One region of the Pantoea sp. SGAir0215 genome, then DNA from elsewhere that is predicted to be linked to it. Evidence: riboswitches for the same ligand, from Rfam matches in the RefSeq annotation. Region 1 holds a riboswitch; each other region holds the start of a gene.
The links. A riboswitch is a leader RNA that binds a small molecule or an ion and turns the genes downstream of it on or off. The one in region 1 is predicted to bind thiamine pyrophosphate.

Region 1 (7,934 bases):
ACTTTGGTGTGTGTGCGCATTGCTATGGTCGCGACCTGGCACGTGGTCACATCATCAACAAAGGCGAAGCAATCGGTGTTATCGCAGCACAGTCAATCGGTGAGCCGGGTACACAGCTGACGATGCGTACGTTCCACATCGGTGGTGCGGCATCTCGTGCGGCAGCTGAATCCAGCATTCAGGTGAAGAACAAAGGTACCATCAAGCTGACCAATGCTAAGTCGGTAACGAACTCAGCAGGCAAGCTGGTGATCACCTCGCGTAACGTTGAACTGAAAATGATCGACGAATTTGGCCGTACGAAAGAGAGCTATAAAGTTCCTTACGGTGCGACCATGGCGAAAGGTGATGGTGAGCAGGTTGCTGCGGGTGAAACCGTTGCAAACTGGGATCCGCATACCATGCCAGTTATCACAGAAGTGGGCGGTTTCATTCGCTTCACCGACATGATCGACGGTCAGACCATTACGCGTCAGACTGATGACTTAACAGGTCTGTCATCGCTGGTGGTTCTGGACTCTGCAGAACGTACCTCAGGTGGTAAAGATCTGCGTCCGGCACTGAAAATCGTTGATGCCAACGGCAATGATGTTCTGATCCCAGGTACCGATATGCCTGCTCAGTACTTCCTGCCAGGTAAAGCGATTGTACAGCTGGAAGATGGCGTGAAGATCAGCTCGGGTGATACCCTGGCGCGTGTTCCGCAGGAATCTGGCGGTACCAAGGATATTACCGGTGGTCTGCCACGCGTTGCTGACCTGTTCGAAGCGCGTCGTCCGAAAGAGCCAGCAATCCTGGCGGAGATCAGCGGCATCATCTCCTTCGGTAAAGAAACCAAAGGTAAGCGTCGTCTGGTGATTACACCGCTGGATGGTAGCGATCCGTACGAAGAGATGATTCCGAAATGGCGTCAGCTGAACGTGTTCGAAGGTGAACGTGTTGAGCGCGGTGACGTGGTTTCCGATGGTCCAGAGTCACCACATGACATCCTGCGTTTACGTGGCGTGCATGCGGTTACCCGTTACATCACTAACGAAGTGCAGGAAGTTTACCGTCTGCAAGGCGTTAAGATTAACGATAAGCACATCGAAGTCATCGTTCGTCAGATGCTGCGTAAAGCTACTATCATGAGCGCGGGCAGCACCGAGTTCCTGGAAGGTGAGCAGGCTGAATTCTCTCGCATCAAGATCTCTAACCGTGAACTTGAAGCGAACGGAAAAGTTGGCGCAACCTTCGTACGTGACCTGCTGGGTATCACTAAAGCGTCACTGGCAACCGAATCGTTCATCTCTGCAGCATCGTTCCAGGAAACTACACGTGTCCTGACTGAAGCGGCAGTAGCAGGCAAGCGCGACGAACTGCGCGGTCTGAAAGAGAACGTGATCGTGGGTCGTTTGATCCCGGCCGGTACCGGTTACGCTTATCACCAGGATCGTATGCGTCGTCGTGCGGCAGGCGAAGTGCCAGCTGCACCGCAGGTGACTGCTGACGAAGCATCCGCAAGCCTGGCGGAGTTACTGAACGCTGGTCTTGGCGGTAACAACGACGAGTAATCGTCAAACGCCTGATAAAAAACCCTGCTCCGGCAGGGTTTTTTTTTGCCTGCGAGATCAGGCTGTCTTATACAGGCGGCACCGGCATTCATAACGCGTGCTGTCGTGAAGAGTGTTTTCCGAAGTCCGTCCTGTTAACGAAATCGACTCACGCCTGTTTACAGGCGAGCCGTAATTAAAAGCGTTTGTTGATATCGCTTCTCTTTAACCCGATATCTTTCAGCGCACTGTCGCTCAGTCTGCATAAAATCATGCGGGTTTCGCGCCGACACTGCCAGCGACGAAAATGATGCCAGATAAAGCGAAACAGGCTGAGTGAAACTGCAAAGGGTTTAGCGCTACGATTTTCCTCATATCCCATGATCCTGCCCTCAGTAAGTAACCTGAGAAATATTTTCATGCAGATACAATTTCCAATACAGATGCACCCGAAGCAATTATTTAACATACAGATTGCCGTCAGCGTGGACTGAATGGTAGAAATACAGGCTGTCTGTACTGTTTTGTCGGGTCATCAACCTGGCTGAGGTCAATCATGACGCGCTATCAACATTTAGCCACATTGCTGGAAAAACGTATTGAACAGGGGTTGTACCAAAGTGGCGAGCGCCTGCCCTCCGTTCGGAGTTTGAGCGTCGAACATGGTGTCAGCATCAGCACGGTACAGCAGGCCTATTATCTGCTGGAGCAGAAACAGCTGATTATTCCGCAGGCGCGTTCCGGGTATTTTGTGGCGCCGCATAAGGCGATGCCACCCATTCCGGCCTTAACGCGTCCGGCGCAATATCCGGTGGAAATTACCCAGTGGGATGCGGTGCTTGACCTGCTTAACAGCCGCCGGGAACAGGATGTACTGCAACTGGGCAGCGGTATGCCGGATTTAACGCAGTCCACACTGAAACCTCTGTGGAAGGCGTTTAGCCGTCAGGCGCAGCAGCAGGAAAGCACGCTGCTGAATTACGACAACCTTTACGGTGTCGCCCGGCTGAGAGAACAAATTGCCCGGTTGATGATCGACAGCGGCTGCCAGCTGACCTCAGAAGATATTGTGATTACCACAGGCTGCCACGAAGCGCTGTCAGTGTCCGTGCGCGCAGTATGCCAGCCCGGCGATATCATTGCGGTCGAATCGCCGTCATTTCACGGCATCATGCAGACATTACGTGGGTTCGGCATTCGGGCCATTGAGATTCCGACCGATTCTGTAACGGGAATCAGCCTTGAAGCGCTGGAACTGGCCTTTGATCAGTGGCCGATCAAAGCGGTCGTCGTCGTCCCTAACTGCAACAATCCTCTTGGCTTTATCATGCCCGAAAAGCGCAAGCGCGCGCTGCTGAGTCTGGTACAGCGTTTTGATGCGGCGATCATTGAAGACGATGTTTATGGTGAGCTGGCCTGGGAGTACCCGCGGCCTTCATCCATTAAATCTCTGGATACAGAAGGACGCGTATTGCTGTGCAGCTCGTTTTCCAAAACGCTGGCACCGGGTTTACGTGTGGGCTGGGTGGCGCCCGGACGCTTCCGCGATCGTGTTTTGCATATGAAATACATTGTGACAGGTTCTACCGCCACTCAGCCTCAGCATGCCGTAGCTGACTTTATCCAGCAGGGCCATTACCAGACGCATCTTCGGCGGATGCGCCAGGTTTACCAGCGCAATTACGACACCTTTTCCTGCTGGGTAAGGCATTACTTCCCTTGCGGTATCTGCGTCACGCGGCCTCAGGGCGGTTTTTTGATGTGGATTGAATTGCCTGAGGCATTTGATGCGGTGCAGCTCAACCACGAATTACGCAAATCAGGGATCCAGATTGCCGTAGGCTCGCTGTTTTCGGCCTCCGGAAAGTACCGTAACTGTCTGCGCCTGAATTACGCCTTGCCCGCAAGCGGTAAGATTGAACAGGCACTGGCCTTGACCGGTAAGGCTGTCGAGCGGGCGATGGCCGCCTGTGCGCATCAGCCGTCGGCTGACCTGTCCGCCGTTATCGATATCATCGCTTCAGGTGGTGAGAAGCAGGGCCAGAAAGAGGAGGGAACTGGCCCTGGTCAGGCCATCCCGGCCGGACGCCAGTGACTTTAAAGGACAGAAAAAAGCCGCGCCAGTCGCAATGTTCATTGCCGTGCGCGGCTTTCCAGTTTTTACTGCCTGTTGCACAACGTGCGCGTTTATCTGCGCGACAGGGCGGGGTTAATGCCCGGATTCGGGCTCAACAAGCCGTAACAGCTCGCGGGTGGCCGCCCGCCAGTCCTCTGCCTGCGTAATGGCGCTCACCACGGCGATACTGCCGACACCAGTTTCAAGTACCGCCGGAACGCGATCAATGCTGATGCCGCCAATCGCCACGGTAGAGATCCCCTGCAACCGACTCAGATGGCGTTTAAGTTCAGACAACCCCTGCGGAGAAGAGGGCATCACCTTCGTCTGAGTCGGAAAGATATGTCCCAGCGCAATGTAGGAAGGACGCAGCGCCAGCGCCCGATCCAGCTCAGCATCATCGTGCGTGGAAATGCCCAGGCGCAAGCCTGCGTCCAGAATGCGCTGCACATTGGCCACGGCCAGATCTTCCTGCCCCAGATGAACGCCATAAGCCTTATGCTTAATCGCCAGCTGCCAGTAGTCATTAATAAACAGGCGCGCCTGGTAACGCTGACCTGTTGCGATAGCCTGGATGATGGTGGGTTCAACGATCTCATCTGGCAGATCCTTAATCCGCAGCTGAATCGTGCGCACCCCGGCATCCAGTAAGCGTTCGATCCATTCGACGCTGTCGACCACCGGATACAGCCCTAATCGCGGCGCGGTAGCGGGAAAGGCGTTCATTTACTCCTCCTTAATCGCTGTGGCGGGATGGTAGAGTTCACCGCCCCGTTCACGGAAATGATCAGACATCTGCGCCATGCCAACCTCAATAGCCTGCGCTTCCGCTTCCTGTCTGGCAGCATAGTCACGCACTTCCTGCGTGATCTTCATTGAGCAAAACTTAGGGCCGCACATTGAACAGAAGTGGGCGACTTTACCCGATTCCTGTGGCAACGTTTCATCGTGATAGGCCCGGGCTGTATGAGGATCCAGCGCCAGATTGAACTGATCTTCCCAGCGAAATTCGAAGCGCGCTTTCGACATGGCGTTGTCGCGGATCTGCGCCCCCGGATGGCCTTTGGCCAGATCGGCAGCATGCGCGGCGATCTTGTAGGTGATTAATCCCTGTTTCACATCCTCTTTGTTTGGCAGGCCAAGATGCTCCTTCGGCGTGACGTAACACAACATCGCGCAGCCAAACCAGCCAATCATGGCGGCACCGATGCCAGAGGTAAAATGATCGTAGCCCGGCGCAATGTCGGTCGTCAGTGGGCCCAGAGTATAAAACGGCGCTTCATGGCAATGTTCCAGCTGCTCTGTCATGTTGCGACGGATCATCTGCATCGGGATATGGCCGGGGCCTTCGATCATCACCTGTACGTCATATTCCCAGGCTATTTTTGTCAGTTCACCCAGCGTGTGCAGCTCAGCGAACTGTGCTTCGTCGTTGGCGTCCTGAATCGATCCGGGGCGTAATCCGTCACCCAGGGACAAAGCGATATCGTAGGCTGCGCAAATTTCACAGATGTCGCGGAAGTGTTCATAGAGAAAGCTCTCCTTGTGATGAGACAGGCACCACTTCGCCATAATGGAGCCACCACGGGACACAATACCGGTCAGGCGTTTTGCAGTCATGGGAACGTAGCGCAGCAGCACACCCGCATGGATAGTAAAATAATCCACGCCCTGTTCGGCCTGCTCCAGTAACGTATCGCGGAAAATGTCCCAGTTCAGGTTTTCTGCCACACCGTTGACCTTCTCCAGTGCCTGATAAATCGGAACAGTGCCGATGGGAACAGGACTGTTACGCAGAATCCATTCACGGGTTTCATGAATATAGCGTCCGGTCGACAGATCCATGACCGTATCCGCGCCCCAGCGTGTGGACCAGACCAGCTTTTCTACTTCTTCTTCAATAGACGAGGTCACCGCTGAGTTACCAATGTTGGCATTCACCTTCACCAGAAAGTTGCGTCCAATGATCATCGGTTCGGATTCGGGATGGTTGATATTGGCCGGAATAATGGCGCGGCCAGCGGCCACTTCCTGACGTACAAACTCGGGGGTAATGTTTTCGGGCAGATGGGCACCAAAGCTGTGGCCCGGATGCTGTTGCAGCAGTACCTCACCACGAATGCGCTCACGGCCCATGTTCTCCCTGATGGCGATGAACTCCATCTCTGGTGTGATGATTCCCCGACGCGCGTAATGCAACTGGGTCACACAGCGGCCGGCTTTAGCACGGCGCGGCGTTGGCAGATGTTCAAAGCGCAGGTGATCCAGTCCGTCATCAGCCAGTCGCTGCTGCGTATACGCCGAGCTAATCTGCGTCAGTTTTTCGCTGTCGTCGCGCTCTTCAATCCAGCGAGCACGCAGTTTATCCAGTCCGCGATGCACGTCGATTTTTGCTGCCGGATCGCCATAGGCACCGGCGGTGTCATAAACCGGCACAGGCTCATTTTCCTGGTAAACGGGCTCATCTTTACTGCCGCCGGTCAATGTAGGGCTAAGCTGGATTTCGCGCATGGGGACACGAATGTCGTCACGACTGCCGGTCAGCCAGATACGTTTTGAGTTGGGAAAGGCACTGCCACCCTGCAGGGAATCAATGAATTCCTGTGCCTGAGCACGTTGTTCGCGACGGGTCGTTTTCGTAGTAGACATAGCAATATTCCAGTAAGTGGGAAGGTTGCTTGTCCGGAGTTCGGAAGGAGTAACGGCACAGCGGGCACCCTGAGTGCGGCGTACCGTAAAAATTTACTCTTGTTCCCTTCGCAGGTTCTAACCTGATCAGGTTCCGCGGATCCCGAATTAACGGTCTCAGCCCAATGGGCACTCCGACAAGATTTGGTTTAACGGTTAATCAGGTCCCGCAAGGACGTGCAACCGTCAAACCCTGACAACATAAAACAGATGTTTTAAAGCCCACTCAGCATAAGGGGGCTTTTTATGAATCACAAGTTATTTACATTTGCGGCACTGTTAAGCAGGGCGGGCAATTTCACTGTCGTTCGCCACAGGCGGAGTCAGGTGATTGTCCCATGCCATTTGGATAAGCTTGTCTTCAAGGGTAAAACGCGCTTCAAGAGCTTCGCCGACTTCTGACAAGGCGTGCTGAAACGTCACATAGTTGTCGTCGTCGATGGCCTGTTGCAGGTGGCCGTCATACAGCTGCATCAACTGCTCGGTATTGGCTTCCAGCGACGGGTAAATCTGCGCGGCAGCCAGCAGCGGACTGGTGCCGTCCATCTCTGCAATCAAACGCTGGTAAAGGCTAAAGTGACCGGATGAAAGATAATCGACCAGCGTGTGGCAAAAGTTATCCAGTGCCTGCTCGTCCAGGCGAGTCAGCGCTTCTTTTTTCGGCTTGATGCCGACCAAATGGTAATAAGAAACCAACAGCTGGCGGCGAGCTGCCAGCCATGAATCTACCAGTTCATTACTGCCACCTACGCGTTGGGTCAGAACGTCTAACTGGTTAAGCATAGTTAACTCCGTATGCGTTATGCACCTTCATATTTCAGATTAGCGATGCGCCAATTGCGCTTGTTCTCCGCGAACCTGTCGGGATAAATAAGCGTGCTGTCGTCTTGCAACCAGAATTATTTGGGTATAGTTGTTCATCTACACACTTAACATCGGGACTTCAGCGTGCGGGTTGACGCTAAGGATGACGAAATAAATGCAATGCGAAATTTCAAGCGTAGACGCTGGATGGTGGATTGTCAGTAGTGAACAGAAAATTTGGTTACCGCAAGGCGATTTACCTCACGGAAACGCACAGCAGTTTGGCCTTACCGGGCACCAGGGGCGCGTGATTGGCGAATGGCAGGGAGAGAAGGTCTGGCTGATTTGTGAAACGCGTTCGTCAGATATGTTGTCGTTGCGCCAGTTACTCAACGAAGATCCGGGCCTGTTTCAGCTGGCCGGGCGCGGTGTGCAGTTAGCAGAGTTTTACCGATCCCATCGCTGGTGCGGCTATTGTGGTCATGAGATGCATGCCAGTAAACGCGAATTTGCCTGCCTGTGTAGCCATTGCCGTGAACGTTATTACCCACAAATTGCGCCCTGTATTATCGTTGCTATCCGCCGTGGAGATGAGATCCTGCTGGCCAACCATGCGCGTCATCGTAATAACATTTACACTGTGCTGGCCGGGTTCGTTGAAGTCGGTGAGACCATTGAACAGGCGGTTGCACGCGAAGTGATGGAAGAGAGCAACGTGCGCGTGAAGAATGTCCGTTATGTCACTTCCCAGCCCTGGCCTTTCCCGCAGTCCTTAATGATGGCCTTTATGGCGG
Region 2 (7,934 bases), on a different contig from region 1:
TTGCTGATAGTGATTGCCGTACACAACCTGGTATCCTGATCGTCAGCTCAACGCGGTCATCATAACTTTCATTCATATCGGAAGGCAGAGGGAAACAGATGGTAGCCGTTCAGCAATGGTATAAAGACGATTATCTGATCACGACAGATCGCGCAAGGATGGATATTGAGGCGATTCATCGCTATCTCACCCGCTCAACATGGGCAGCCGGTATTGATGGAGAAACCGTGGCCCTGTCGGTAGAGAACAGCTTAAATTTTGGCCTTTTTCATCATCAACAGCAGATCGGATTTGCCCGCTTTGTTACTGATTACGCCACCTTTGCCTATTTATGTGATGTCTACGTGCTGGAAGAGTATCAGGGCGCAGGTCTGGGAGGTTGGCTGATTACCTGCTGTCAGTCCCATCCCATCGTGGATAAACTTCGCAGGATGCTACTGTTCACCTCAACCGCGCCATGGCTATATAAAAAGTTCGGTTACGAGCCCGTCAACCGGCCCGATTACGCCTGGACGATTACCCGACCCGATATCTATCAGGCCCGTCGTTCAGACCGGGCCTGATAAGCCTGCTTTTCCGTCAGATTTAGCGGTCGGCGATGATGGCCAGCCGCTCACAGCCACGCGCCTCCAGTGCCTGCGCGGCCTGAGCGGCACGCATGCCGCTGGCGCAGACCAGAACAATGCGCTTATCCGCGGGCGGTTGCCAGCAGGCAATATCCTGTGGCAGTAGCCTCTCAGCATTCGTGCTGACGCTCACGGGGGCTTCATCCATCCCACGTAGCTCCACCACGCAGTCGTCTGGCGTCAACAAGGCAGGATCAATAAACGGAATCCCGGGTTTTTCCGGTTCCGGTGCCGCATCAAAGCGGAACTGACGCAGTTGCCATGACACAAAATCACAGTTAATCATGCACCCTAACGGTGACGGCGACAGCGTTAGCAGTATGCTGAGCGCCATCTGAGCCTGCATGGCGCCTAAGGTGGCGACCGCCGGGCCTAAAACCCCCGCAGTGTTGCAGTTGCCTGATGCTTTGGGTAAACGGGGAAACAGCGCGCGATAGCTGGGCGCTCCGCCGCAGAATCCGCCAACATAGCCTTGTCTTCCCAGCACTGAGGCACTCACCAGGGGAATTCGTCGGGCATAGCAGTTGTCGGAGAGCAGATAGGTCACTGCAAAATTGTCTGCGGCGTCAATGACCAAATCAATCCCTGTCATTGCCGTATCGATAATGCTGGCACGCAGGGCATCAACATGCGGCTCGATGAGTATGTCAGGATTGCGTTGCGCCAGCGCACGCTGCGCGCAGAAAACCTTGGGCTCGCCAATGTCGGCAACGGTAAACAACGTCTGGCGATGCAAATTATGCAGCGTCACGACATCATGATCATACAGCCGGATATAGCCCACGCCGGCACCTGCGAGCAGGGGCAACAGGGTTGACGCGAGTCCACCCGCGCCCACGACCAGAACGCGGGCTGCAGCCAGCGCCTGCTGCCCCTCATCCCCGACTTCGGGCAACATAGTCTGTCGTTGATATCGCGACATTTTCGCTCCTTAACTGAACTGCGCCAGACCAAAAACGGGCGTGGAGGCGACCGCCATATCCCGACGTTCCATCATGCCGGCCAACCGCGCCTGATGTCCTGACTGAATGGCACTGGCAAACGCTCCCGCCATGCGTACCGGATCGTGGGATTTCGCGACGGCGGTATTCAGCAACACGGCATCAAAGCCCAGCTCCATCGCCTGCGCCGCCTGGCTGGGAGCACCGATCCCTGCGTCAATGATCAGCGGAACGTCTTTAAACCAGGCACGCATGGTGCGTAAACCGTCAATATTGCGTAGCCCCTGCCCCGAGCCAATGGGCGCGCCCCAGGGCATCAGCACCTGACAGCCCGCTTCCAGCAGTTTTTCGCCCACAATCAGATCTTCTGTGGTGTAAGGAAAAACATGAAAACCTTCGGCACATAAAATACGGGCGGCCTCCACCAGGGCGAATGGATCCGGTTGCAGGGTATCCGCGTGCCCGATCACTTCCAGTTTGATCCATGGCGTGGCAAACAGTTCGCGCGCCATATGCGCCGTCGTGACGGCTTCCCTGACGGTATGGCAACTCGCTGTATTGGGTAACACGCGCTTATTCAGCGTTTTCAGTAAATCGCGAAAGGCCCCACCCTGATTCCCTTCCCGACGCAGACTGACCGTGATGATATCCGCACCGGAGGCCACAACAGCCTGCTGAAGAATATCCGGTGAGGGATAACCGGCCGTACCCAGTAAAAAACGGGAGTCGCCCTTGTAGTCGTAAAACATGATCAACCTCCCTGCATTGGCGACAGCACTTCCAGACGGCAGTTGGCCTCAAGCAACTGTGAGGCATAGCGCTCTCTGGGAACAAAGGTTCCATCGAGGGCACTGGCCACACAGCCAGCGTCAATGCCCTGCTCTTCTAACAACTCCGCAAGCGTCCCGGCTTTCGTCTCGATAGCACGACCATTTAGTTCGATTCGCATAGTAGTCTCTCTGTTGCAAGTTGATGCATGAGCTTTTCGGCCATAACCGGTGCCAGCAAAAAGCCATGGCGATACATACCGTTAATGGAAAAGACACCGTTTTCATAACGCACGTCGGGGAGGTTGTCGTGATAAGCAGGACGTAACCCCGTCCCGCTTTCGATAATGCGCGCTTCGGCAAGCGCAGGATGAATGCTGTAAGCAGCGCTCAGCAGCTCCATCATGGCGCGCGCGCTGATGGGGCTGGTATCCTGACTCTCAACCATGGTGGCCCCGAGCATAAAGTGCCCCTGCGCCCGGGGAACCAGATAGCAAGGAAAACGGGGATGCAGCAGGCGTAAAGGTCGGGAAAACGTGATCTCATCCGTTTGCAGTATTAGCATTTCGCCCCGCACCGCACGCAAGGCTGGCTGTGCCTCACGCGCATGAATACCGCGGCAATCAATAATGCGTCCGCTGGGCTTGCCAGCGTGAATACTGACGCCCGCGCTGACCAGACGTGCACGTAACTGTTGCATTGCCTGACGCGGATCGAGATGCGCTTCAGCCGGGAAAAATAATCCCCGGGCGAAGCGGTTTTCCAGCGCGGGTTCGATGTCACCTGGCGCAACCCACTGATGCGCTAGGGTCATGCTGGCAAACCGGGTAAGTTCGGCGCTGTCACGCGGTGGCGCGAGTACGAGTGTGCCCTGCTGTTCAACGCCACTTACGCGGGCTGCCCACCACGCTGCAGCGTGCTGTCCCCATTCAACGACCTGCTGAGGCGCACTTTCTGCCTCACACCAGGGTGCCAGCATGCCGCCAGCCCAGTAGGACGCCGCCTGACAATTCGGTTGCGTAATGACTTCAACCTTCTCGCCGTGTTCGGCCAGTAACGTCGCGATACAGAGTCCGGATACACCGCTGCCCAGCACTGACCAGCGGCTCATTGTCCGCCATCCTGATGGGGTAAAAACGGAATAAGGATAGTCACATTGGCCTCTCTGTTAGCTCTCAGAGACCCGCGATACAAGAAGGGAAAAAGCACAAGCCTGACAGAAACAGGCTCTGCGGCAAGCATCTACGCGATGCGCAGATGCCCGTCTTCCTACGCCAGTATCAACTGGGTCAGGTTCTAAGGGTCGCTAAGCCGCGCATGGCGCTATTAGCCTCTCAGTCTCTCTGGCGAGACTCCCCTGACGGGTTCTAGTTGTATTTTAAGCGACGCTGTTCGTCAAGGCTGACACGCAATTTATCGCCGGGTCCGGCAAGATAAATAGCGCATTCAGGGTACACCCATGTAGCGCAACAACGCCGTCATGCAGGCCGCGCCCAGAATAATGAAAATCAGCGGAGCTCTACGCCAGGCAAGGAACAGGGCAAACCCGACGCCCAGCACTCTGGCCATCCCTGCAAAATGCTGGCCTTCAAACAGCGTGGTGGTTGCCGCAACCGCAAGCAGCAGTACAGTGGCAGCATCGGATAACATATTTTGGGTTCGTTCACTGACGGGCAGACGATTGCCGAGTTTAACACCCGCGAAACGGATGGCGTAGGTGCCAGCAGCCAGCAACGCAATACCTGCAATAATCATGGCGTGATTCATTTGCGCGATCTCCATGTAAAGAGGCCAAGCAAGGAAAACAATACGGGCATACCGGCAGGTACGAAAGGCGTGACCACCAGCGACAAAAACGCACCAGTCATAGCAGGAATGCGGGTGCGCGCTTTGCGTAAGGCAGGAAAGATTAGCGCAATCAGGATCGCGGGAAAGACCGCATCCAGGCCGATAGCAGACACATTCGGAATAAACTGCCCTATCGCCGCGCCAGCCATTACGGTCACAGGCCAGATTACGCCAATACTGATGCCGCATATCCAGAATGCCTGGCGACGTTGCGCCAGCGTAGGCTGGGAAATGCCAAACACGACACTTTCATCATTCATGATGTGGCATCCTAGCAGACCCCGTCTGCCCTGACCGACCAAATCCTTGACAGTGATACCAAAAGGAAGATGACGCGCATTGACCAACAGCCCCGCCGCTGCCGCCGTGAGAGGACTGCCACCGCCCGCCACGATACCGATAAACAGGAATTCAGACGCCCCCGCCAGCACCAGCGTCGATAACGCCAGCGGCACCCAAAACGGAAAACCTTCTGCAAGAGCGAGCGAACCATATGACAGGCCAACAATGCCATCGGCAAGACAGACAAGGAAAATGGCTTTTATCACGCCCTTGTCCAGCGTCCCTTTTTTATCCAGCATCACGATTAGATCCCATAACGAACGATATACCCATTATAATGAACGGACCGCAGCAGCATTACAAGATGAACGATACGTTCGCCATAACGAACAGGATGCAGGATGAGTACACCCATTGATATTATCGCCAGCAGTTTAGTCAGAGAGCGCCAGCGGGCAGGACTGACTCTCGCAGAAGTCGCGCGTCGGGCCGGCATAGCAAAATCGACCCTCTCTCAACTTGAGGCGGGGAACGGTAATCCTGGCATTGAGACGTTGTGGTCACTTTGCGTTGCCCTGAATATTCCGTTTGCCCGCCTGATGGAGCCGGAAGCGAACCGCCTGCAGGTTATTCGTCGCGGTGAAGGCCCTGCCGTTGCCGCCGAGCAGGCGGATTATAAAGCCGTCCTGCTGGCAACCTGTCCGCCCGGCGCGCGACGGGATATCTATCTGCTAAACATCCAGCCCGGCAGCGAGCGCCGCTCGCAACCGCATTCGCCGAACACCATTGAGCATCTCATCTTGACTCAGGGACGCGCGCTGGTCGGGCCCACAGACTCGCCCGTCGAACTGGCACCGGGCGACTACATCAGCTATCCCGGCGACACTGAACATATTTTTCGTGCGCTGGAGCCGGATACGCTGGCCGTGCTGGTCATGGAGCACATCTGAGGGTGCTCTGCCTCAGTCATCAGGCAGGCTAATCGCATCAAGGGAAATGACCCGATGTGCACTCCTCTCAAGTAGCGTGAGATCATGACTGACCAGCAGAATGGCGCAGCGTTGCTGCATGGCCAGATCAGTCAGTAAGGCCAGCGTCTGTTGCTGAACCACAGGATCGAGACGCGACGTGGGTTCATCGGCAAACAGGAACACGGGATTCAGCAACATCGCCCGAAGCAGCGAAAACCGCTGAAGCTCACCGCCTGACAATCCTGAAGCCGGACGGTCTAACAACGCCTGTCCGAGCCCCAATTGGCGCATCCGCTCATCACGTCGCCTCACCGGAATTGTGTGGCGCTGCAGCAGATCGTCGATGATCTGGGCCATAGTGATATCCGGTGGAAAAACCGCAGAAGGATCCTGGTACAGTTTTTGATAACGCAACGGATGAAACCTGCCCGGTCGGGTTATCGTTCCCTTATCGGGCTTAATCAAGCCCGATAGCGTATCTCCCAGGCTGCTTTTGCCACTGCCGCTCTCACCATAAAGCCCAACGATTTCACCGGCGCGAAAGCATAAATTTACATTGCGGAACAACGTTTTCCCGGCGCGTTTCAGAGTAAGCCCTTCGGCCCGTAATACGAGGGTGTCATCACAGGGCAACAACGTGGCCGGTGGCCAGGCATGGGGTTCGGCGGCCAGCAACTGTTTCGTATAAGCCTTCTGCGGCGCATTCAGGACTTGCGTGGCATTGCCCTGCTCAATCACCTTTCCCTTATGCATCACGACAATGTCACCGCCTAACTGCCTGGCCAGCGCGATATCATGGGTGATGGTCAGCAAGGCTTCGCCGCGGGCTACGGCCAGGTTGAGCATGTCACCAATTTCGTCCCGTCGCGCCACATCCAGTCCTTTCGTCGGTTCATCCGCGATAAGCAGAGTGGCACCGCCCGCCCGCGCAGCGGCAAAGCACACCCGTTGGGCCATTCCACCGGAAAGCTGCCAGGGGAAACGCTCTGCCGCGTGGGCCAGCCCCAGCGAGTCCAGCGCCAAACCTGCCGCCTGCTGCGCGCCCTGACGCGTGTACCCCTGTATGTACCGATAACCCTCTTCTGTCTGGCCTTTCACACGCATCGTCGGATCAAGCGCCAGCAAGGGCTCCTGAGGTAGAGCGGCAATACGGTGTCCCCACAGCGCACGGAGTGCTGTCAGATCGGTTCGCAGATTATATTGCTGCCCGTCAATGACTACCGTTCCTTCAGCGCGCAGTCCGTCGGGTAAGGCGCCGAAAATCGCCTGCGCAAACAAACTTTTTCCCGATCCTGTCTCACCAATGAAGGTGACGGGCCTGCCGGGATGGATGATCAGACTTACAGGCTCAACAATGCAGGTATCCGCGAAGACGGCGACCTGTTTGATTACGATGCTTGCCATTTGCGCTCCTTGTTGACCAACAAATTCAGCCCCACCAGCAGGATAAACAGCACAACCACAGGCTGCAGTAATAGCCAGGGCGCTTCCCAGGCATAGGGGAACAGCTCCGTCATCATCAGGCCCAGCTCAGGTGTGGGTGGACGAACGCCAACACTGATAAATCCCAGCGCCGATACGGCCATAATGGCATTGCTGAATGCATAGACGGTCAGTGTCAGCAATAACGGAGACAGGGCCGGCCAAAGATGTCGGCGAAAGAGATAAACAATGGAGAAGCCAAGCAGTGAAGATGACTGAACGGCTGGCGACATGACCACAGGCCGCAGCGTGGCGCGCGTCACACGGAAAAATTCCACCCACAGTACCAGTGAAAGTCCCAGCCATAACATGAGCGGCGCGTCAGGTGCGATTGCGGCGAGCAGCAGGACTAACAGCAGGCCCGGCAGCGCCAGACACATGTCGGCCAGCATACCGAAAAGTCGATCGACCCATCCGCCGTACCAGGCGCTGGCTATTCCCGCCAGCAGCCCCATGAGCATTGCTGTAATCACACACAGGGCCGCCAGCCCCAGCGACAATCGCAGCGCCGCACTCAGGCGCGCCAGCATCGAACGCCCTAAATGGTCATAACCCAGCCACGCGTTACCCGAGGGCGGCGTTAACATCTGTAACAAATCCTGCTGCAGGGGATCGTTCTGATTCAACAACGGCATCAGCCATGCAAAGGCCAGCAAGGTTAAAATTATCACCAGCCCCGTTTTTTGGCGGTACGTCATACGCGTTTACCTCGGGGATCCAGGACATAACACACGCCATCAACAAGCATATTTAAGGTGACAAAGGTCAATCCCAGTACCACCGCACTGGCCTGAATCACCGGAACATCCCGGGCAAAAATCGCATGTACCAGCGCGTGTCCGACACCTGGCCAGGCAAAAAGAGTTTCGATCACCACCACACCTTCCACTAACCAGACGAACTGCATGCCGATCCAGGTGACGACAGGGACACTGAGATTGCGCAAACCATGTCGCAAAAACAGGTGCGGCGCGGAAAGGCCCTTTTGCGCTCCCCAGCGATACCAGCCTGCTTTCA
Region 3 (7,934 bases), 510 kb from region 1:
ACAGCAGCCGGTCCGTTGCGCCATCCCAGTAAACCCGTCCATCTACCACCACCACGCTGCGTGGCGCAATCTGCTGCGCATCTTCAAGACTGTGCGACACCATAAGTAATGTGATTTCACGGGCTTCGCAGACGGTACGCACCAGGTTGAGCATCTCGCCACGCAGTGCCGGATCAAGCGCCGAGAAAGGTTCATCCAGCAGTAATACCGGCCGCTCGCGCAGCAGGCAGCGTGCCAGCGCTACGCGCTGACGTTGTCCACCTGAGAGCTGGCCTGGCAGGCGCGACAGCATCTCACTGAGCCCGACCTGCTGTGCAATGGTGGCTACCTGCTGACGCTGGTCCGCAGTCAGCCTGAGCCCGGGATGTAAGCCCAGCCCCAGATTCTGTTCCACGCTGAGATGCGGAAACAGGTTGTTTTCCTGAAACAGCATCGATACCGGGCGCTGAGCGGGCACGCTGTGGGTATGATCGACGCCATCCATTATCAGACTGCCCTGGCTGACGGGCAGAAAGCCGGCAATCAGATTTAACAACGTACTCTTACCCGCGCCGCTTGGACCAAGAATCGCCAGCCGTTCGCCGCGCCCGGCGTGAAGGGAAAAACGCATCGGCAAATGCTGATACAGGTAAGTCAGATTATTCAGTGTCAGCATGGCGACCCGGTAATTTTTCCATCAGAGTAAACAGAGACAGGCAGAGCACCAGCAACAGTAATGCGGTAACGGCTCCGTCGGCCCCGCGATAGGCACCAATCTGCTGATAGAGGTAGAAAGGCAGCGTACGGAAATCGGCGTTACCGAACAGCGCCACGACGCCAAAGTCTCCAATTGACAGTACGCAGGCAAACGCCAGCGCCTGTGCCAGTGGCCGCTTCAGTGCACGGAGTTCTATCAGCGTCAGGCGGTTCCATCCGCTGATCCCTAATGCACCGCACAGGTGGTTGTAGCGTTCTGCGATATCCCGCATCGGGTTTTCCAGCACTTTCAGGGCATAGGGAATGGCGATCAGTGCATTGGCGAACATCACTACGCCATCCGCCGCATCGGGCAGCCCTGTTGTGGCATTCAGCAGCAGGAAAAAGCCGGTTGCCAGCACGATACCCGGCATGGCCAGAATCAGCATGCCGCTGGTGTCCATAAATTGTGCGGCAAGTTTACGCTGGCGCAGGCGCAGTTCGCGGCTGCTCCAGAGCAGCATGGTCGTCAGTAACACGCACAGCACGCCAGCGCCCAGGGCGATGCGCAGTGAGGTGAATGTTGCCTGCCACAACGCCGGTTGTTGCAAGGCGCCGCGCAGTCCGCCGTCCAGGCCATTAATAATCACTGCGATCAGGGGCGGTAGCAGTAACAGCAAGGCTAAACCGATGAGGGCGATGTCGCTGATGCGCGCCAGCACGGAATCCTGCGGATCGCGCCAGCCCTGGCGCTGCGTGTTGCCAGCGGGAATGGCGTGACTGATGCGCTGACTGAGAAGCACCAGCACCAGGCAGCAGCCAAGCTGAATCAACGCCAGGAGTGCGGCGCGTCCCGGATCGTAGTCATAACTTAAAGCCTGAAAAATGGCCAGTTCGATAGTGGTGGCCCGCGGCCCGCCACCCAGTGAAAGCACCGTGGCAAAACTGGCGAAGCAGAGCATGAAAATCAACGCACCGGTAGGCAGTAACTGGCGACGTAGCCACGGCCATTCAAGGAGCCGAAAGTGATGCCAGCCACGGATATTCAGCTGTGCAGCAAGCTGACGCTGTTCGGCCGGAATGCTTTCCAGCGCCTGCAGCATCAGGCGCGTGGCCAGCGGCAGGTTGAAAAAAACATGGGCCAGCAAAATGCCCTGAAGCCCGTAAGGCGAGAAGTGATAGTCCACGCCAAGCCAGGCGCAAAGCCGGGCCAGCCAGCCCACCCGACCATAGACAGTGAGCAGACCAAATACCGCGACCAGCACCGGCAAGACCAGCGTCATGGCGCACAGGCGTAATAATCCCTGACGGCCAGGAAAACGGCGTCGATAGAGAGCCCGGGACAGCGGAATGGCCGGCAGCAAAGAGAGCAGGGCGGAAAGCAGCGCCTGCGTAAATGAAAAGCCAATCACATGATGCAGATAGGTATCCTGCAGAACCGCGCGCCAGTCGGTCGCCGGGGCCGCCATCCACAGTGCAGCAAAAGCTGACAACGCCACGCTGCAAAGCAGCAACGTGGCGAGTGAACCCGGAATCAGCCAGAAGGGGATCAGCGACTCACGGCGCGTTGCCATTGGCTGACCCATTGTGAACGGTGGCTGGCGACGGCTTCAGGCGAAAACTGTAATGCCGTCTTCGGCACGCTGAGTGAAGCAAAGCCTGCAGGCAGGTCGGTTTTGATCACCGGGTACATCCAGTTGCCGGTTGGAATCGTATTCTGGAAAGCGGGCGTGACCATGAACTGCATAAACTGCTCTGCCAGTTTTGGTTGTTTGCTGTTAGCCAGGCGGGCTGCCACTTCCACCTGCAGATAGTTGCCTTCGGCAAACGGTGCCGCGGCATAGTTATCCTTCTTCTCTTCAATAATGTGATAAGCCGGCGACGTGGTATAGCTCAACACCAGATCGCTCTCGCCTTTCAGAAACAGACCGTAGGCTTCACTCCACCCTTTGGTCACCGTGACGGTTTTCTTTGCCAGCTTTTGCCAGGCTTCAGGCGCCTTGTCTCCGTAGACTTTTTGCATCCACAGCAGCAGGCCAAGGCCCGGCGTGCTGGTGCGGGGATCTTCATAAATCACGCGCCATTTTTCGGGGCTTTCGACCAGTTCTTTCAGGCTCTTTGGTGGGTTTTTCAGCGTGTTTTTGTTATAGACGAACGCGAAGTAGCCGTAATCGAAGGGCACAAAGGTGGTGTCCTTCCAGCCGCCGGGAACCTGCAATTTACCGGTATCAACGTCGCTTTTGGCAAACAGCCCGGTTTGTTGCGCGGCCTGCAGGAGGTTGTTATCCAGCCCTAAGACCACATCGGCCTTGCTGTTCTTGCCTTCCAGACGGACGCGATTCAGCAGCGAAACCCCGTCTTCCAGGGCCACATATTTCAGTTCGCAACCGCACTGGGTTTCAAAGGCTTTTTTAACGGCCGGACCCGGTCCCCAGTCAGCGGAAAATGAATCATAGGTGTAAACCGTCAGGACAGGTTTGGCCGCGAAGACCGGGGCAGAGAGTAACAGCAGCACGGGCAGGACGTTTTTTAACACTTTGCGCTCCTATAGCGGCAGGGTTGAGTCGCAAAGGATCTGAGCAAAGTTGCCTCTCAAATCCCTACGTCGGCATTAACCGATTCAGGTTCGACGGGTATATCTCAGCGCTCTGACATGATGGAAAGAGGCACCCCGTTGAGAACGTCACATTCTAGTCATTTAATGCCCGCCGGGAAAGGATCACAGCGTGGGCGGTGCAAACCAGGCGGATTTAAAGTCAAACCACCCCAGCGTATTCATCCGTACTCCGCGCATACTGCGCTGGCCTTCCAGCAGCAGCCAGTGATGAAACAACGGATGAAGCCAGTTGCTTTCAACCAGCTGTTTCGCCCATTCAGCAAGGGGGAGCGTTTTCTCACGCCAGCGCGCAGCATCCTGCTGCCAGTTCACCGGCAGGCAGTGCTGCAACAACGGGACTTCGTATAACAGCGCAAACAGAGAATAGTCCAGGGGCAGGGTAAAGTTGACGCTGCCGAGCCAGATATCGCTTTCACCTGTGCCCTGATGCCAGGATTCATAACTGACCTCACGCACGTCCAGCGTCACATCGTGTTGCGCCAGTAGTGGACGCAAGGCATCGGTGATACTGACGTGCTCAATGTGCTGGTTATAAACGGTCAGCGTCAGGTGCGTCAGGCCTGCGGGTTTTTCTACCGGTGTCAAATCACGCCGGTGGTGCCAGCGGGGCAGCAGGCCGTAAGCAGGAAACCAGTAACGCTGGTAACCCAGATCAGCATTGTTCAGTAAGGCAATGGGGTTAAGCAGGAAGCTAAGCCAGCGTCGAATGCCCGGTTCGCCTGCCTTCGCGGAGCGCTGGTCAAACAGTAAAAAGTAGCAGCCCTCTTCAAGCCGACTCTCTTCCTGTTTCTCATCGGCCTGTTCGCCCTGCAGGCGAACACCGGCATAAACCACTTCGTCACTGATTTCGGGCAGCACCCATACCGACACGTCATCGATCAAGGCGCGATAGCCAAAGTAGTCGTCGAAGGCTTCGATCTTCAGCTGACTTTGCTGATTGCGGATGACCCGATAGGGCCCTGTCCCTATGGGCTGACGGGCAAAATCGCGCATATCGGGCCACTCGCGCGGCAGAATCATGGCGCTGACGCTGCCCAACAGCCAGGGTAGCCAGCGGTCGGGCTGATCTAAATAGATATCCAGCGTCCAGGGGGCAGGGGAGTCAAGTCGCTGAAGATGGCAAAACAGCGGATGCTGGCGCAGGCGCTCAAGGCTGGCAATCACATCGTCCATGTCGAGTTCCCGGCCATGATGGAAACGGATAGCCGGACGTAAATAAAAGCGCCAGTGTCGATCCGAATGTTGCTGCCAGTGATGAGCGATATCGGCTTCGATTTCCCCCTTTTCCTCATTTATGCGTGTCAGACCGCTAAAAATCTGGCGAGCGATATGGGTTTCTGACCGACGCAGGGGCGATCCAGGCAGCAGATTGAGCAGAGGGCGATAGTAGAGAACGCGCAGAATATGTTTTCCCTGCCGGAAACTGCGGCCCAGATGCGCGCTGATCATCTGTCTGACCTGATCTTTATCGCCGACAAGCTGCACCAGTTGATCAATACGATCCTGTTCCAGCAGGTCTTCAGCGCGCTGCTGCTGCAAGGTTAGTCCGGTGTAGCAGAAGGTGAGCACGGATCGCTTGCCCCGTCCGGCCTCCGCCTGCCAGGTGAGCCAGCCGGCTTCCTGCATCCTGTTAAGCAGGTTCCGCATATGGCGACGTGAACAGTGCAGGGCGTCGGCCAGTTCAACCAGGGTGGTTTCCTGCGATTGCCCCTGACAGCTCTGCCACAGACGAATGAACTGCTGCTTCAGACGTGATGACGACATAAAAGAGGAACTCCCTCTGAAACCTGCTCTGTTTTTCCTGCCCTATTTTAGAGGCAAACTTTCTCGCATTGGAAGAGCGGGAGGCATTCAGCGATGGATGGCGCTCTGACATGGACGGCAGCGATGCCCGTCCCTTCTGAGTAGTGTGCTACGATTTTGCCAGCAGAGTTATTCTGCTGGTTTTTTTTACGTTGCAGGTTATGGTCGGGGGACACGCTTCCCGTTTCTATTGTTGTTCTGTCAGGGATAAGGCATGAAATCTTTGTTAGCATTCTCGCGCCGTTTCAATCCAGTGTTTTTCGCTTTTATGGTGACCGCCTTTATCCTCGGCGTAGCGGGCGCGCTTCAGGCACCGACGCTGAGCCTGTTTTTATCGCGAGAAGTGCAGGTGCCGCCGCTGTGGGTTGGGCTGTTTTTTACCCTCAATGCCGTTGCCGGGATTGTGGTGAGCATGATGATCGCAAAACGTTCTGACCGGGTCGGCGATCGCCGCAATATCATCTTGCTGTGCTGCATGCTGGCATTGGCAAACGCGCTCCTGTTCGCCTTTACCCGCCATTATCTGACGCTGATAACGCTGGGCGTACTGCTGTCGTCGCTGGCGAATGTCGCCATGCCGCAGCTTTTTGCCCTGGCGCGTGAATATGCCGACAGTGCTTCGCGCGAAGTGGTGATGTTCAGCTCTGTCATGCGTGCTCAGGTCTCGCTGGCCTGGGTGATTGGCCCGCCATTGTCATTTGCGCTGGCGCTGAATTTTGGCTTTGTCACGTTGTTCAGCGTGGCCGCCGGGCTGTTTTTTCTCTGTTTTCTGCTGATCTGGTTTACGGTGCCCTCGGTGCCGCGCACCGCGTCCCTGATGCAGTCAGGCGGAATTCCGCTGAGTGGCTGGCGTATTCGTGATGTGCGTATTTTGTTTGCCGCATCGACGCTGATGTGGACCTGCAACACCATGTATATCATCGACATGCCGTTATGGATCAGTACGGATCTGGGCTTACCTGAAAATCTGGCCGGAATCTTAATGGGCACGGCTGCAGGGCTGGAGATCCCGGTCATGATCGTGGCGGGCTTTTACGCCAAACGATGGGGCAAGCGGAATATGATGGCCGCCGCCGTGGCTGCTGCCGTCGTGTTCTACAGCGGCCTTATCCTGTTTCACAGCCATCTGGCGCTGCTGATCCTGCAGGTGTTTAACGCCCTGTTTATCGGCGTGGTCGCAGGCATTGGCATGTTGTGGTTTCAGGATCTGATGCCTGGACGGGCGGGCGCGGCCACCACCCTGTTTACTAACAGCATTTCGACCGGGATTATCCTGGCGGGGCTATGTCAGGGTGCGCTGGTTGAACATTTTGGGCACGGCAGTGTGTACTGGGTGATTGCAGCGATTTCGCTGGTTACGTTGGTGATGATCAGAAGAGTCAAAGAGGCGTGATCCGCGCCTGTGAGATGCGCAGGGCAAAAAAAAGCCCGGTCAGCAGACCGGGCCGTACGGTGATAACGAAGCTTAGCGCATAAAGGCGGGCTGGTTATTTTCGTAAGCTGAAATCGCGCTTTCGTGCTGCAGCGTCAGGCCGATGCTGTCCAGTCCGTTCAGCATGCAGTGGCGACGGAAATCATCAATCTTAAAGCTGTAGGTCTTGTCGCCGGCTTTAACCACCTGCGCTTCCAGATCCACTTCGAAGCGGATGCCCGGACGGGCTTTTACCAGGGTAAACAATTCGTCTACCTGCTCCTCAGTCAACGTGACCGGCAGCAGTTGGTTATTAAAGCTGTTGCCATAAAAAATATCGGCAAAGCTCGGCGCGATGACGACTTTAAAACCGTAATCGGTTAGTGCCCATGGCGCATGCTCACGTGACGAACCACAGCCAAAGTTTTCACGTGCCAGCAGGATGGACGCCCCTTTGTACTCCGGGAAATTGAGCACGAAATCCGGATTGGGCTCCAGGCCGTGATCGTCCAGGAAACGCCAGTCGTTAAACAGATGCGCACCGAAACCAACACGCGTCACTTTCTGCAAAAACTGCTTTGGAATGATGGCGTCGGTGTCGACGTTAGCGGCATCCAGTGGCACCACCAAACCCGTATGTTGCGTAAATTTTTCTGCCATGATGGCGTCCTTATGTCAGGCTGCGAATATCAGCGAAATGGCCATTAACGGCAGCAGCAGCGGCCATCGCCGGGCTGACCAAATGTGTCCGTCCGCCACGGCCCTGGCGGCCTTCGAAGTTACGGTTACTGGTTGAAGCACAACGCTCGCCGGGATTCAGGCGGTCGTTATTCATCGCCAGACACATGGAGCAGCCAGGCAGGCGCCATTCAAATCCGGCCTCAATAAAGATCTTATCCAGCCCTTCGGCTTCGGCCTGGGCTTTAACCGGGCCTGAACCTGGCACCACCAGAGCCTGAACGCCCGGCGCAACTTTACGCCCTTTGGCAATCGCGGCGGCGGCGCGCAGATCTTCAATGCGCGAGTTAGTGCAGGAACCAATAAAGACTTTATCGATGCTGACGTCGGTCAGTTTGATACCGGGTTGCAGGTTCATATAAGCCAGCGCCTTCTCTGCGGATGCCCGCTCCACGGGATCCGCAAACGAGGCCGGGTCGGGAATCTGCGCATCCACCGCGATAACCTGCCCAGGGTTCGTTCCCCAGGTAACCTGCGGGGCGATCTCTTCTGCACGCAGCGTCACGACGCGGTCAAATTTCGCGTCCGGATCGGACTTCAGCGTGCGCCAGTATTCAACGGCCTGCGCCCATTTCTCACCTTCCGGTGAAAACTGACGTCCTTTCAGGTAGGCGAAGGTGGTTTCATCGGGGGCCACCAGACCGGCTTTTGCGCCCATCTCGATAGCCATGTTACACAGCGTCATGCGGC
Region 4 (7,934 bases), 1.9 Mb from region 1:
TCTGCAACATGCGGATATCGTGCATGACCTGGCGCACCCCGCACAGCCCCGCTCGCTGCCCGGATTGATTGTCGCCGCCATCCGCCGTCGACGCGATCTGGGTTTAGCGCCTTTCAGCGTGATGTCCTGCGATAACATGCCTGAAAATGGCCACGTCACACGGAATGTGGTGACGCAGCTCGCCCGGCAGCATGATGCGTCGCTGGCGGACTATATTCAGCACAACATCACCTTTCCCTCCACCATGGTAGATCGCATTGTTCCGGCAATGAATGAGGCCGCCTTTGACGCGTTACGTGCCCGTATTGGTTCGTCCGATCCGGTGGCCGTTGAGGCTGAACCCTTCTTTCAGTGGGTGATTGAAGACCATTTTGTCAGCGGCCGACCTGACTGGGACAAGGCCGGTGCCGAACTGGTGGAGGATGTGCTGCCGTTTGAGCAAATGAAGTTGCGCATGCTCAATGGCAGCCACTCCTTTCTGGCGTACCTTGGTTACCTTGCGGGTTATGAACATATCAGCGATTGTATGGCTGACGACGCGTTCCGGGCGGCCGCACGTGCGCTGATGGTTAACGAACAGGCGCCGACGTTAACCACGCAGGGCGTGGATTTACCGGCTTACGCCGACGCCTTAATCGCTCGCTTTGCCAACCGCGCTATCAGACACCGCACCTACCAGATTGCGACCGATGGCACCCAGAAACTGCCACAACGCTTTCTCGACAGCGTGCGCTGGCATCTCGCTAACGGCACACCCTGCCCGCTGCTGTTGCTGGGCATTGCCGCCTGGATGCGCTATGTCGCTGCGGTCGATGAAAAAGGCGAACCTATAGCGATCCGCGACCCACTTAAAGCCCAGCTGGCCACCTGTGTGGCAGAAAGCGCGGAAGGTCAGGAGCGGGTGCGGGCCTTACTGGGCCTGAAAACCGTTTTCGGCGAGGATCTGGCGGATAATACAGCCTTCGTTGACGCGCTCTCCGCCTGCTATATACAGTTAACGAAAGTGGGGGCACGGGCGGCCGTGCAACAGGCCATCGCACAGGGCTAAGGCGTTTTAACGCGCTGGCGAAATCGGGTTAATGTTAACAGGGACAGAACATGACGCTTTCCTACACCATCACGACAAGTGAACCGGTCAATCAGCAGATTTACCGTTATCTACGCAAAGATATCGTCACCTGCGTCATTCAGCCGGGCGCTTTGCTGTCGGAAAAAGAGGTTTCCGCCCGTTTTCATCTCTCTCGCCAGCCGGTACGTGAGGCGTTCATTAAGCTGGCAGAAGCCGGTCTGGTACAAATCCTTCCACAGCGCGGCACCTTTGTGCGTAAGATTTCAGCGAAGCAGGTCGAAGATGGACGCTTTATCCGGGAAGCGGTAGAACTGGCCGTGATACGCCGCGCAGCGCGGGAAACAAGCCAGCGCGGACTGATGGCGCTGGAGCATAATCTGCAGCTCCAGCGCATCACTGCCGCCCGGGGCGACAGCCAGATGTTTCTCAGCCTGGACGATGAATTCCATCGTCTGATTGCGGAGAGTATCGACTGTATGCTGGCATGGGAAACCATTGAAAACATCAAGGCGACGATGGACCGGGTGCGCTATCTCACCCTGAATCAGGTCGCGCCCGCTGAAACGCTGATCGAACAACATGAAGCCGTTTTTGCCGCCCTGAAAGCGCGCGATGCGGACCAGGCAGAAACCGCCCTGCGTCACCATCTGCAGGCAATGATGTTTTCGCTCGCGCCCGTGATCAGGCAAAACCGTGACTGGTTCGAGGCTGAGTAGCGCGCCGTACAATCGCTGAGCGAAGCCGTTACCACCACTGATGAAAATGATGCACAGGTCCAGTCCCGTGGCCCACCTCCAGCGAATCGGCTGTCAGCAGGGCCTGTTGTAGCCAGGTTTTGGCTTCATTAACCGTCTCCGCCCAGTCACTGTGCCGTGGGCGCAGGGCCGCCAGCGCAGCAGACAGCGTACAACCGGTACCGTGCGTATGGCGCGTCTTCACCCGAGGCGTGCTGAACCGTTGCCGCCCCGCTGGCGTGATCAGCCAGTCAGGACTTTCGCCATGATCCAGATGTCCGCCCTTCATCAGCACGGCCTGACAACCCAGCGCCAGAAGGGCATCGCCCTGCGTCAGCATCTCGTTCTCATTGCTGGCCATACGGCATTCGAGCAGCGCGGCGGCTTCGGGCAGATTAGGTGTGATCAGTGACACCTGTGGCAACAGGCGCTCGCGGACACAGGCAATGGCATCAGGACTCAGTAAGGCATCGCCGCTCTTGGCCACCATCACCGTGTCCAGCACCACAAACGGGATTGCCCGGCGCTGCAAGCCAACCGCCACCCGCTCCACGATCGCCGCGTCGGACAGCATGCCAATTTTTGCACTGTCGATGCGCACGTCATCAAGAACGGAATCCAGCTGTGCGCTGACAAAATCAGGATCAATACGGTACACCGACTGTACGCCACAGGTATTTTGCGCCACCAGGGCCGTAATCACGCTGGTGCCGTAAGCGCCCAGTGCGGAGAAGGTTTTCAGGTCGGCCTGAATCCCGGCACCGCCGCTGGGATCGGTACCGGCAATCGTTAAAGCATTGATGCGTTTCACAGGGCGGCCTCCAGTGTCCAGAGCGCGTCCAGAAACGCCGGTGCAAAGCTGCCCGGCCCGGTTGATGCCTGTGCGGCTTTCTCTCCGGCCAGTGCCATCACCCGACAGGCGCTGGCGATATTGATCAGTCTGTCACCCGGCAGGGTGGCAAAGGCGGCGACGACCGCAGACAGCGCACAGCCGGTGCTGACCACCCGCGTCATTAAGGGCGATCCGCCGACGATCGACAGGGTACGCATCCCGTCGGTGGCATAATCCACCTCGCCAGTGACCACCACACAGGTCTGATACTCCCGCGCCAGTTGTTGGGCGGCCAGCAGGGCGCTTTCGGCGGCGTGCAGACTGTCCACGCCACGTCCGCCGTCAGCCTGCTGGGCCAGCGCCAGAATCTCGGAAGCATTGCCGCGAATCACGGCAGGCGACTGCATCAGCACCTGCTGGCAAAACCGGGTACGCAACGTCAGTGCGCCCACCGCTACCGGGTCCAGCGTCCAGGGCGTGCCTGCCAGATTAGCCGCCTCGATTGCCGCGGCCATGGCCTGCTGGCGTTCGTGCGTTAATGTGCCGACATTGATTAACAGTGCATCCGCGATACCGCTGAACTGCGGCGCTTCCTCGCGATCGATGACCATGGCAGGTGACGCGTTCAGAGCAAGCAGGACATTAGCCGTGAGCATTTGCACCACATCATTGGTCATGCAGTGCACGAGCGGTGACTGACGGCGAAACTGTTGCAGGATGGGCGCGCATTGCGCATCAGAAAGATGGTGCGGTTGATGTGTCATCAGAACTCCCAACCGGCGGACAAGAAGGCGAATGCGGTCAGGCATCAGAATTCCCTACGCTGGCATTATCCAGATCAGGTAATACGGGTTTTTCTCAGCCTTCACAAAGAAGGGCACCCCGAGTCGTGTTACGCAGAGAAGAATAAGTAAGCCCCTAAATTTAAGCAAGGTGCTTATTCTTTTTTCAACCTGGCGGGCGAGACTTTTACATGATCCGGATCAACTCCCCACCGCACGAAAAAAGGCTTAATGCTGCGGGCTTAAAATTTGCACGTCAGAGCAGTAAAGGTATTTACGCAAGTAAATTATATCCTTCACCATTATCAGAATGCCCAGCAATAACAAACACCTGCCTACAACATCGCAACAATAAATCTTCATATCACGTAGTTAAAAATTACCAGAACACTTCATACTTGACAGGAAGCATGATGCGATTTTTAGCGCTTATCCCTCATCGTCACCGATGGACTGACATCACCATTACCCGTCAGGGTGCCCTTTCTCCTTCTGGCCGACACTATTATTCCACTTATCTTTCTGCCCGTTGTCAGCGTTGCGATGCGGTTATCCATCGGGTGTATTATCGCGATATCAGTGATGACCAGGCGCGCCGCTGGCTGGGGTAAATTCGCGGGTCGGGTACACGTTTTGCCAGGTTACGCGGCCGACGCAATTTGGTAGTCTTGCCCTTACTGAGTCACTGGACTGCTTACGCTTATGCCCTTCCTGCTGGATACATTAGGACACCAGATTTACCTGTCAGCCCCGCTGTTTATTCTTATTTTCCTGGGTTATTGCCTGACGAAATGGGGCAAATGGCCGCTGAGCATCAGCGAAGGCATGAACCGGTTTGTCTTTAACGTTGCCCTGCCCTGCATGCTGTTTCGCATCATGAGTGACTTTTACAACAGTCCCGCAGTCGATGTGCGCCTGCTTCTGGCATTCTTTGGCAGTTGTCTGCTGGTGTTTATCGTGGGCCGAATCCTTGCCTCGCGTCTGTTTCATCTGGATGGCGTGGCCGGTTCGGTCTTTGCCCTGGGCGGTGTCTTTTCAAATAACGTTATGCTGGGTATTCCGGTCGCTACCGTCCTGCTGGGCCCCGGTGCCTTGCCATCGGTTGCGCTGGTCCTGGTATTTAACAGTCTGATCCTCTGGACATTACTCACCGTCTCGGTGGAATGGTCGAAACAGGGCAGTTTTTCCCTTCAGGGCTTTAAGCGCACCTTGATTAGCGTGCTCAGGAATCCGTTAATTATTGGCATCTTATCAGGCACCGCCTGGAGCCTGTTGCAGCGGCCTCTTCCCGCCATCGCCGCTGAACCGCTGCGCATGCTGGCGTCCATCGCCGCACCCTTATCGTTGGTCACTCTCGGCATGAGCCTGGCGCACTACCGGGTGCGGGAAGGCCTGAAAGAGAGTTACACGATTTGTGCGTTGAAACTGATTCTGCAGCCGCTGTGTGTCTGGGCAATCGCCTGGCTGACGGGTCTGCCTGCGCTGGAAAGTAAAGTGGTGGTGCTGCTGGGGTCGATGGCGGTCGGTGTGAATGTCTACCTGATGTCGCAGAAATTTAACGTGATTACCGGCCCCACGGCCGCCAGTATGCTGCTTTCCACCCTTTTTGCCGCGATAACCACGCCGTTGTGGATGATGTTAATGACGCTGGCCGGATACTAAAAAGCCCTGTAACACAGGTTACAGGGCTGGCTTTTGCACCGAAAAACTTAGTGTGCAGGTTGGGTGCGAATCAGGTAATCAAAAGCGCTCAGCGAGGCTTTTGCCCCTTCACCGCTGGCAATGATGATTTGCTTGTAAGGCACCGTGGTGCAGTCGCCTGCTGCGAAAACGCCTTTCAGGCTGGTTTCGCATTTTGCATCGATGATGATTTCACCCATCTTGTTGCGCTCAACCGCCCCTTCCAGCCAGGTGGTGTTAGGGAGCAGGCCAATCTGAACAAAAATGCCTGACAGCGCCAGTTCATGGGTTGTCTGGTTGGTGCGATCCAGATATTGCAGGCCGGTAACTTTGCTGCCGTCGCCTTTCACTTCGGTGGTTTGTGCATTCAGGATCACATCCACGTTTTTCAGACTGCGCAGTTTGTCCTGCAGCACTTTGTCTGCACGCATTTCGCTGGCGAATTCCAGCAATGTGACGTGTTCAACAATACCAGCCAGATCGATAGCCGCTTCCACGCCGGAGTTACCGCCACCGATGACGGCAGTGCGTTTACCTTTGAACAGCGGACCGTCACAGTGCGGGCAATAGGTCACACCTTTAGTACGGTACTGCTCTTCCCCCGGCACGCCCATGTTGCGCCAGCGCGCGCCGGTCGCCAGGATGATGCTACGGGATTTCAGTACGGCACCTGACGCCGTTTCAATGGCGTGCAGGCCGCCTTTCGCCGCAGACGGAATCAGTTTAATCGCGCTCTGACTGTCAATCACATCAACACTGTAATCGTCAACGTGGGCACGCAGTGCGCCAGCCAGTTTGGCCCCTTCCGTTTTCTGCACGGAAATATAGTTTTCGATATCAACGGTATCCAGTACCTGTCCGCCGAAACGCTCACCCATCAGGGCGGTGCGGATGCCTTTACGGGCAGAATAGATGGCGGCCGCTGCGCCAGCGGGACCGCTGCCAATAATCAGCACATCATAGGCTTCGCGTTTATTCAGCGCTTCTGCTGCGCGCTTGTCAGCATTGGTGTCGACTTTACTGACGATCTCCGCCAGGCTCATGCGGCCCTGACCAAACTCTTTGCCGTTCAGGAAAACCGCCGGCACGCCCATGACATTCCGTTCCTGAATTTCGTTCTGGAACAGGCCACCGTCAATCGCGGTGTGGCTGATGCGTGGGTTCAGGACCGCCATCAGGTTCAGAGCCTGTACCACATCCGGACAGTTGTGGCAGGACAGCGAATAATAGGTTTCGAAATGGAAATCCCCATCCAGCGCCGAAATCTGATCAAGCAGATTTTGTGCTTCTTTGGACGGGTGCCCACCGGTCTGTAACAGCGCCAGCACCAGTGAGGTAAATTCATGACCCAGCGGCGAACCCGCAAAACGTGGGCCGTGATCCGCACCAGGGTTAGTGATTAAAAATGAGGGTTTACGCACCTGACGATCGTTCTCTTCACTAAAGCTGACCTTGTCAGACAGGCTCGCGATATCGACCAACAGATTGCGAATCTCGGTTGATTTTGCGCCATCATCCAGCGTTGCAATCAACTCCACAGGCTTGGTGAGTTTCTCAAGATAAGCTTTGAGCTGCGTTTTTAAATTGGTATCAAGCATAGTGAGTTCCTGGTCAAAAAATCGGGTGCCGAAGCACCCGATGAGAAAATGATCGACGTTGCGATGCGGAAATTAGATTTTGCCAACCAGGTCCAGCGAAGGCGCCAGAGTCGCATCACCTTCTTTCCATTTGGCCGGGCACACTTCACCAGGGTGAGAAGCCACGTACTGCGCCGCTTTCACTTTGCGCAGCAGGTCAGACGCATCACGGCCAATACCTTCAGCGGTGATTTCTACAGCCTGGATAACACCCTGTGGGTCAACGATGAATGTACCACGGTCAGCCAGACCTTCATCTTCGCGCATGATGTCGAAGTTGCGGGTCAGCGCGCCAGTTGGGTCACCGATCATCGCATATTTGATTTTTGCGATGGTGTCAGAAGAGCCGTGCCAGGCTTTGTGGGTAAAGTGGGTATCAGTAGACACTGAGTAGATGTCCACGCCCAGTTTCTGGAACTCTTCATAGTGATCCGCGACGTCGCCCAGTTCGGTTGGGCAAACAAAGGTGAAGTCAGCCGGATAAAAGAAGAAAACACTCCATTTACCTTCAACGTCTTTCTCGGTTACTTCGATAAACTGGCCGTCTTTAAATGCACTGTTTTTGAACGGCTTAATTTTGGTGTTGATAATGGACATGTGATGGCCTCCTTTAAAATATGTGATGCAGCTTACAAATTTTCCGGGCCAACATCTAATAAGCCCTCGTTATCAATAAAATAAACGAAAGCTATCAAACGCCGATCGCGTTGATCGTTAAGGGAAAAAACCGCTTTTCTTACCTTCATTTACCCGCAAAAAGATATATTGCGTGCTTCCAGGCAATAACCCCTGTGCGTTAACTGAAGGCCGTTTGCTGTTTTCCCATAAAGCACCGTCGGGCAGTGTACAAGGAAAGTGATGACATTTGTTCTGCTTTTACTTTTTTGAGAATCCCTGCCAGGGTTGTTAAAAGATGTTTAACGGAGCTTGATGTGCATATTCGATTATTTGCAGAGGCCGACCGTCCTTTCCTGCGGACGTTGTTTCTGGCGGCCCGTCGGCATAACTGGGACTGGATCGCCAACGATGACTGGCAGCTGGAAGACTTCGATCAGGTGATACTCGGCGAAACCGTTTTAGTGGCTGAGCTGGACGGGCATCGGGCAGGATTCGCGGGTCTGATGGAAAACGATAATTTCTTACACAGCCTGTATGTGGATCCTGATTATCAGGGGCGCGGCGTGGGCAGTGCACTGCTTG

Region 2: it holds a riboswitch for thiamine pyrophosphate, as region 1 does, so the genes downstream of both, C1N64_RS22185 (FAD-dependent oxidoreductase) here and thiC (phosphomethylpyrimidine synthase ThiC) in region 1, are expected to answer to the same signal.
Region 3: it holds a riboswitch for thiamine pyrophosphate, as region 1 does, so the genes downstream of both, thiB (thiamine ABC transporter substrate binding subunit) here and thiC (phosphomethylpyrimidine synthase ThiC) in region 1, are expected to answer to the same signal.
Region 4: it holds a riboswitch for thiamine pyrophosphate, as region 1 does, so the genes downstream of both, thiM (hydroxyethylthiazole kinase) here and thiC (phosphomethylpyrimidine synthase ThiC) in region 1, are expected to answer to the same signal.

What each region holds. Positions count from the first base shown of each region.
Region 1 is NZ_CP028031.1:829,126-837,059, forward strand. Features, by position in the region: gene rpoC (DNA-directed RNA polymerase subunit beta') at 1-1,553, shown strand, start outside; gene C1N64_RS04005 (DUF1127 domain-containing protein) at 1,729-1,914, opposite strand; gene C1N64_RS04010 (aminotransferase-like domain-containing protein) at 2,089-3,627, shown strand; gene thiE (thiamine phosphate synthase) at 3,742-4,374, opposite strand; gene thiC (phosphomethylpyrimidine synthase ThiC) at 4,375-6,297, opposite strand; TPP riboswitch at 6,384-6,483, opposite strand; gene C1N64_RS04025 (Rsd/AlgQ family anti-sigma factor) at 6,616-7,119, opposite strand; gene nudC (NAD(+) diphosphatase) at 7,316-7,934, shown strand, end outside.
Region 2 is NZ_CP028032.1:253,798-261,731, forward strand. Features, by position in the region: gene C1N64_RS22160 (LysE family translocator) at 1-39, shown strand, start outside; gene C1N64_RS22165 (GNAT family N-acetyltransferase) at 99-563, shown strand; gene C1N64_RS22170 (HesA/MoeB/ThiF family protein) at 586-1,548, opposite strand; gene C1N64_RS22175 (thiazole synthase) at 1,558-2,316, opposite strand; gene thiS (sulfur carrier protein ThiS) at 2,319-2,516, opposite strand; gene C1N64_RS22185 (FAD-dependent oxidoreductase) at 2,501-3,445, opposite strand; TPP riboswitch at 3,584-3,703, opposite strand; gene C1N64_RS22190 (AzlD domain-containing protein) at 3,781-4,101, opposite strand; gene C1N64_RS22195 (AzlC family ABC transporter permease) at 4,098-4,763, opposite strand; gene C1N64_RS22200 (helix-turn-helix domain-containing protein) at 4,866-5,414, shown strand; gene C1N64_RS22205 (ABC transporter ATP-binding protein) at 5,427-6,839, opposite strand; gene C1N64_RS22210 (ABC transporter permease) at 6,824-7,615, opposite strand; gene C1N64_RS22215 (ABC transporter permease) at 7,612-7,934, opposite strand, start outside.
Region 3 is NZ_CP028031.1:1,339,634-1,347,567, forward strand. Features, by position in the region: gene thiQ (thiamine ABC transporter ATP-binding protein ThiQ) at 1-655, opposite strand, end outside; gene thiP (thiamine/thiamine pyrophosphate ABC transporter permease ThiP) at 639-2,249, opposite strand; gene thiB (thiamine ABC transporter substrate binding subunit) at 2,225-3,211, opposite strand; TPP riboswitch at 3,255-3,359, opposite strand; gene sgrR (HTH-type transcriptional regulator SgrR) at 3,395-5,056, opposite strand; gene C1N64_RS06285 (MFS transporter) at 5,310-6,488, shown strand; gene leuD (3-isopropylmalate dehydratase small subunit) at 6,561-7,166, opposite strand; gene leuC (3-isopropylmalate dehydratase large subunit) at 7,177-7,934, opposite strand, start outside.
Region 4 is NZ_CP028031.1:3,440,285-3,448,218, forward strand. Features, by position in the region: gene C1N64_RS16025 (mannitol dehydrogenase family protein) at 1-1,048, shown strand, start outside; gene C1N64_RS16030 (GntR family transcriptional regulator) at 1,099-1,785, shown strand; gene thiD (bifunctional hydroxymethylpyrimidine kinase/phosphomethylpyrimidine kinase) at 1,814-2,614, opposite strand; gene thiM (hydroxyethylthiazole kinase) at 2,611-3,399, opposite strand; TPP riboswitch at 3,434-3,530, opposite strand; gene C1N64_RS16045 (hypothetical protein) at 3,831-4,028, shown strand; gene C1N64_RS16050 (AEC family transporter) at 4,120-5,079, shown strand; gene ahpF (alkyl hydroperoxide reductase subunit F) at 5,127-6,695, opposite strand; gene ahpC (alkyl hydroperoxide reductase subunit C) at 6,768-7,331, opposite strand; gene C1N64_RS16065 (GNAT family N-acetyltransferase) at 7,667-7,934, shown strand, end outside.